2 linked regions of the Hydrogenovibrio crunogenus genome follow. The protein of the gene in region 1 interacts with the protein of each later gene in a pairwise test. Links are inferred from orthologs where the notes say so. Each region holds a gene or a part of one and is shown on either strand. Other genes may lie near its edges. The genes, in order: gyrB and gyrA.

Evidence for each region.
Region 2: the proteins of gyrB (region 1) and gyrA interact in binary tests that used the Escherichia coli proteins (3 or more experiments, as listed by UniProt). The link is inferred for Hydrogenovibrio crunogenus from one-to-one orthologs.

Annotation. Positions count from the first base shown.
Region 1 is NZ_CP032096.1:14,369-17,744, reverse strand. What follows is about bases 204-3,248. They hold gyrB (DNA topoisomerase (ATP-hydrolyzing) subunit B), read right to left. Parts: upstream 2,925-3,248; coding sequence 483-2,924; downstream 204-482. Other genes in these bases: GHNINEIG_RS00060 (ChaN family lipoprotein), read right to left, coding at 3,217-3,248; GHNINEIG_RS00070 (phosphoribulokinase), read right to left, coding at 204-306. Also shown: more of GHNINEIG_RS00070, read right to left, coding at 1-203; more of GHNINEIG_RS00060, read right to left, coding at 3,249-3,376. UniProt on the Escherichia coli protein: DNA gyrase negatively supercoils closed circular double-stranded DNA in an ATP-dependent manner to maintain chromosomes in an underwound state.
Region 2 is NZ_CP032096.1:1,318,508-1,322,036, forward strand. Bases 1-3,198 are described here. They hold gyrA (DNA gyrase subunit A), read left to right. Parts: upstream 1-382; coding sequence 383-2,998; downstream 2,999-3,198. Other genes in these bases: ubiG (bifunctional 2-polyprenyl-6-hydroxyphenol methylase/3-demethylubiquinol 3-O-methyltransferase UbiG), read right to left, coding at 1-104; serC (3-phosphoserine/phosphohydroxythreonine transaminase), read left to right, coding at 3,138-3,198. In the rest of the region: more of serC, read left to right, coding at 3,199-3,529. UniProt on the Escherichia coli protein: A type II topoisomerase that negatively supercoils closed circular double-stranded (ds) DNA in an ATP-dependent manner to maintain chromosomes in an underwound state.

The sequences.
Region 1 (3,376 bases):
ATCACTATGGATGTAGTAACGTTGCTTACCCGTTCCGTTTTCTTTATATTCTTTAAAAAGTGCTTCCAGTTCGGCAAATTCATTTGCATGCTCAGAAAAGTGCGTTAATACTGGTCCGCCGCTTTCTTTGGATGCAGCAACTTTTTCTTTCATTTCTGCACGGTTGTATTTGTGGTAACTATCCCCTTCAACAATCGCAACGTTTAAGTTTTCGCGATCGAAAATTTTTTCTACCGCACGCTTAACAAATGATGTTCCAGCTCCTGAAGAGCCTGTTACTGTGACAATTGGATGTTCTACTGACATATCCGTCTCCTATTGTTTTATAGCCTTCCCAACAGGTTCAGCTATAAACTTAGCCTCATTAAAGAGTGCTAAGTTTTAAAGTTTAAAAATAAATTTGGGGTATTAGAATCGATTTAACTTATTTCTTAAAGTAAATTTTTCGATTATTTTTATTAAATTTTAGCTAGTGATGTGGATTACACATCAATGTTTTCAGCCTTTAACGCATTGGATTCAATGAAGTTTCGTCTTGGTTCAACTTCATCGCCCATTAGCGTTGTAAACACTTGGTCCGCTGCAATGGCATCCGAAATGGTGACTTGTAATAAACGTCTGGCTTCGGCATTCATGGTTGTTTCCCACAACTGTTCAGGGTTCATTTCCCCCAAACCTTTATAGCGCTGGATGCTTTGACCTCGTTTCGCTTCACTGAGCAACCAATCCATTGCTTCCTTAAAGCTTGAAACGTTTTCTTGTTTTTCACCACGTTGGATATAAGCGGTTTCAGACAGCAGCCCTTTCAATTGTTTGGCAACCTTGGCAATGTGGTCATACTCCGCTGCGGCGAAGAAATCTTCATCATAAATCTGAGAAGTTAGGGTGCCATGCTCACGTTGTTGTAAACGAATTTGGAATTGCGTTTCCCCTTGCAAAGCCGGTTCGACTTGAAGCTGATACTCAACTTTTTGAATTTCACCAATCGCTTTTAAACGCGGTAACCCATCGGTAATCCATTTTTCACAGGCATCATAATCGTTCAAGGTTTCAACGTGGATCGGGCTTAAATCCAACATTAATTCCAAGAAAGTCTTGCTGAAACGGCGTGCAAGACGGTCAATGATACGGTTGGTTTGTAAGAAACTTTTCGCTAACGTTTCCAATGCCACCCCTTGAATGGCAGGGGTGTCTTTCGACGTCCATAAAGCGGCTTGGTCTAAAGCGGATTGCAGTAAATAGTTTTCCAACTCTGCATCATCTTTTAAATACGCTTCTTGCTTCCCTTTCTTCACTTTATAAAGAGGCGGTTGAGCGATATAGATGTAACCGCGTTCAATCAGCTCCGGCATTTGACGGTAGAAGAACGTTAATAAAAGCGTTCGAATGTGAGATCCATCTACATCGGCATCCGTCATAATAATAATACGGTGATAACGGAGCTTGTCTGGATTGTATTCTTCATGCCCAATCCCGCATCCTAATGCTGTGATCAAGGTGCCGACTTCAGCCGACGCCAGCATTTTATCAAAGCGGGCTTTTTCAACGTTTAGGATTTTCCCTTTTAACGGCAGAATGGCTTGAGTTCGACGGTCACGCCCTTGTTTTGCAGACCCTCCTGCCGAGTCACCCTCCACTAAGTACAGCTCCGACAATGCAGGGTCTTTTTCTTGGCAGTCGGCTAGTTTTCCAGGCAACCCTGCAATATCTAGCGCGCCTTTGCGGCGTGTCATTTCACGGGCTTTACGAGCCGCTTCACGAGCACGAGCCGCATCAACGATTTTCGCAAAGACAGATTGAGCGTCTTTTGGATTTTCCAGCAAGTATTCGGCAAGCTTTTCATTCATAGCCGTTTCCACGGCCGATTTTACTTCAGACGACACCAGCTTATCTTTGGTCTGTGATGAGAATTTAGGATCCGGCACTTTAACTGAAATCACTGCCGCCAGCCCTTCACGCGCATCGTCGCCCGAGACACTCATTTTATACTTTTTCGTTAGGCCTTCTTTTTCAGCATATTGGTTTAGGGTTCGCGTCAGTGCAGCACGGAAGCCAGATAAATGCGTTCCCCCATCTCTTTGAGGAATGTTGTTGGTGAAGCAAAAAATTGATTCTTGATAGGCTTCAGACCATTGCATGGCGACTTCAACCGTAATGTCGTCCTTCACCGTTGAAAAATAAAAAGCTTCTTGATTGATTGGAGTTTTATTGACGTTAATATAATCAACAAAGGCACGAATGCCGCCTTCAAACTCAAAGACTTCGTGGCGGTCATCGCGTTTATCCAGCAGCTCAATGTGGACACCGGAGTTCAGGAAAGAGAGCTCTCTTAAGCGCTTCAATAAATAATCAAAGCTGAATTCTGTTTGTGTAAACGTTTCTTTACTGGGCAGGAAGCGAATCTCCGTCCCTGTCTCATCGGTGTCAGCAACCGCTTTAAGTGGTTCATCCGGAACACCATGACGATAAGTTTGTTTCCAAATCTGGCCTTCACGTTTAATGGTCAGGTGAAGCTCTTCTGATAAAGCATTAACCACTGAGACCCCAACCCCGTGCAACCCACCGGACACTTTATAGGAGTTGTCATCGAATTTCCCACCGGCATGAAGGACGGTCATAATAACTTCTGCAGCTGAAACCCCTTCTTCTTCATGCAGTCCAACCGGGATACCTCGACCGTTATCCGAGACAGAAACCGAGCCATCAGTATGAATGGTGACGATGACCTTATCACAATGCCCAGCTAGGGCTTCATCTATCCCGTTATCGACTACCTCGAAAACCATGTGATGCAGACCGGTACCGTCATCGGTGTCGCCAATATACATCCCAGGGCGTTTACGAACGGCATCAAGTCCTTTAAGAACCTTAATCGAGGAAGAATCGTATTCTGGTTGGATCGGATTTTCAGCTTCTTGAGTCATAAATGAGTATCTTCAATGTATTATTTTTTAGGGGGTTAGCGTGCAAAATTAGCCAGACAATTTTACCATAATTTGTCTTTTTTTGTAGTAGTTAAAATATGCTGGGAGTCGAGTTTTTAAGTGGTTGAATTTTAAATGAAAATAAATGCATCTTTAATTAGAGAGAAATGTGGATGGCTGGGTCATATCGCTTTTTTAAATCCACGTATATTTGCCTAAAATTTAGCCAGGCCTGACAATGTCGAGCATGATATAAAAGGTTTCACATGAAACGTAAAAGAAAGTCTGTGAGTTAACGGCAAGGCTTTTGTGCGGCGTTTTCAAACATGGCTTTAAAAGCGTCTTGACGCTTTGAAGCCTGGACGTAATCAACCGGTTGCGGTTGAATCAGATAGAGATAATCTCCCAGTGTTAAATCTGATAATTGATAACGGGGCTTCTCTGGGTCGGTG
Region 2 (3,529 bases), 1.3 Mb from region 1 along the record:
CCGAACTCGCCCGACTCATCCCACCACGTGCTTGCCAATTGATTAAAATTGTTCAATTCAGATGGGTCTGCGTTTTCATGCTTATTCAAATCAGCTTGTGACATGCGCACCTCTGTTCCGACATTTAAAAATTGACGTGATTATAGCAACTCATCCGTTTCTTATTTAATTTAATCGATGAAACATCTTGAAATCAGACTGATTTTATCCTGTTATCCCACCTATAAAATTAAGTAAAAAAGAGTAATATTCGGCATTAAAGAACACTCGAAGCTTATTTATTATTAATTTTAAGTATCAAACATCATAAAACCTAGAGGAAATGGTTTGATTTGGGGTATAATCCTTAGTCAATTTCAACTAAAAAGAAAACTGTAATTCTATGTCAGATTTTGCGAGAGAAATTCTACCAATCTCATTAGAAGATGAGATGCAACAATCTTATCTAAGTTATGCGATGAGTGTTATTGTCGGGCGTGCTTTGCCTGATGTCAGAGATGGTTTGAAACCTGTTCACCGACGTGTCTTATACGCAATGAATGAATTAGGGAACTCTTGGAATAAGCCCTATAAAAAATCCGCCCGTATCGTCGGGGACGTGATTGGTAAATATCACCCTCATGGTGATACCGCGGTTTACGATACGATTGTTCGTATGGCGCAACCTTTCTCTCTGCGCTACATGTTGGTTGATGGTCAAGGGAACTTTGGTTCGATTGATGGGGATTCTCCCGCAGCTATGCGTTACACAGAAGTGCGCATGTCGAAAATTGCCCATGAACTGCTCGCAGATCTAGAAAAAGAAACGGTTAACTTCACTCCTAACTATGATGGGTCCGAATCCGAACCGGACGTGCTCCCGACTCGTATTCCAAACCTGTTGGTCAATGGATCTTCAGGGATTGCGGTTGGGATGGCCACGAACATTCCCCCTCACAACTTGAATGAGACTATCAGTGCGTGTATTGCATTAATTGATAATCCTGAACTGAACATCTCAGAGTTGATGGAATTCCTACCTGGGCCTGACTTCCCAACACATGGGATCATCAATGGTACAAAAGGTATTCGAGAAGCTTATGAAACGGGACGTGGACGTGTTCAAATGCGTGCCAGAACCAGTGTTGAGACGGACAAAAACGGTAAATCCTCCATCATTGTTCATGAAATTCCATACCAGGTTAACAAAGCCAAGCTAATTGAACGTATCGCTGAGCTGGTCAAAGAGAAAAAAATTGAAGGTATTTCTGCTCTAAGAGATGAGTCGGATAAGGACGGAATGCGCATTGTCATTGAGGTCAAGCGCGGTGAAGTTCCGGAAGTTTTGATCAACAATCTTTACAAACAAACAACCATGCAGACCGTCTTTGGTATTAATATGGTTGCCTTGATCAATGGACAGCCTAAGCTTTTAAACCTAAAGGACGTACTCGAAGCTTTTATTCGCCACCGTCGAGAAGTGGTGACACGTCGTACTATCTACGATCTGCGTAAAGCGCGTGAAAAAGCACACATCTTAGAAGGGTTGGCACTGGCTCTTAACAACATCGATGAAATGATCGAGTTGATTAAAGCATCTCCAAGTCCTTCAGTTGCAAAAGAGCGTATGCTGGAAAGAGATTGGTCTATTGGTAATGTAGAGCAGCTTCTTGAAAAGGTCGAAATGAAAGATATTCGCCCTGAGGATCTTCCTGAAGGTTTCGGCTCAGATGGTAAGGGTGTCTATAAACTTTCACCTGTACAGGCACAAGCCATTCTGGAAATGCGCTTGCACCGTTTAACAGGCTTAGAACAAGATAAAATCATTGCCGAATACCGTGATTTAGTCCTTAAAATTGCTGAATTCCTAGAAATCTTACGCAACCCTGATCGCTTAACAGAAGTGGTGCGTGAAGAATTAGAAGAAGTCGTTGAAAACTTTGGCGATAAACGCCGAACTGAAATTGACCACAGCTATCAAGACATAGATGCGGAAGATTTGATTGCGGTAGAAAACCGCATTGTCACGTTATCACGTGATGGCTACATTAAAACACAGCCTTTATCAGATTATCAGGCTCAGCGCCGTGGTGGACGAGGTAAGTCAGCGACACAAATGAAAGAAGACGATGAGATCGGTCAGATGATTGTGGCCAGCACACACGACATGCTGCTGTGCTTCTCGAATCGTGGAAAGTTGTACTGGCAAAAAACTTGGCAATTACCGTTGGCAAGCCGTGGCTCAAAAGGCAAACCAATTGTAAACGTCCTACCGCTTGAAACAGGTGAGCACATCACATCCATCCTGCCAGTATCAGAGTTCTCGGAAGGTTATTATGTCTTCATGGCGACCAAACAATCTACTGTTAAACGTGTAGCATTATCTGACTTCTCTCGCCCTAGAGCCAATGGTATTATTGCTGTGGATCTACTGGATGATGATGAACTGGTCGGAACGGCCATCACTGATGGTGAGCAGGATATTATGCTGTTCAGTAATATTGGTAAGGCCATTCGCTTTGATGAAAATGATGTTCGAGTCATGGGGCGTCAAGCGCGCGGTGTTCGAGGCATGAAACTGAAAGAAGACATGTCTATCATCAGCATGCAAGTCGCACGCAAAGACACCCTGATCTTAACAGCTACCGAACATGGTTATGGGAAGTGTACTCCTGTGGATGACTACTCAACCATCAATCGTGGTGGACAAGGGGTTATCTCGATCAAGACATCTGACCGTAATGGTAATGTTGTTTATTCTGTTGCTGTCACGCCGGACCAAGAAGTAGTATTAATCACCAACAAAGGTACTTTGGTTCGAACACGCGTATCTGAAATTTCAGTGGTCGGGCGAAACACTCAAGGCGTTAAGCTGATTAATGTTGGCAAGGGTGAAATCGTCGTCGGACTGGCGGTTGTTGATGTTCAAGAAGATGAACTGCCTGACATTGATTCTGAAGAAACATCAGAATTGGATCAAGCACCAGATACCTCTTCTGAAGATAACACTGAGCAGTAAAACAACTGATTAGATTCACTATATTTACAACCCTCTTTCTTTGCCTGGCGATGGTTATCGCCAGGCGGATGTAACCCTCCTTACGTTATATTTACACCAAGAAAGAGTTTTAAACCCAAAAATAAGCTAAAGAGAGACAATGAGAGCATTTAACTTTAGTGCTGGACCTGCAATGCTTCCAGAAGCGGTCATGCGTAAAGCACAATCAGAATTTTTAGATTGGAACAATACGGGCATGTCCGTTATGGAAATGAGCCACCGCAGCAAAGAATTCATGGCAGTGGCCCATAACATGGAGCACACATTACGTGAAATCATGGCAATACCTGATAATTACAAAGTATTGTTTGTTCATGGTGGTGCTTCTTTGCAGTTTGCTGGCATCCCAATGAACCTAACGTCTGAAAATGATACGGTTGATTACGTCAATACTGGTGTATGGTCACAAAAAGCCATTAAAGAAGCTGCACGCTATGTAAATGTTAATGTCGTTGCTGAAGCGGAAACCTTTATCCCTGATGAGTCTGAATG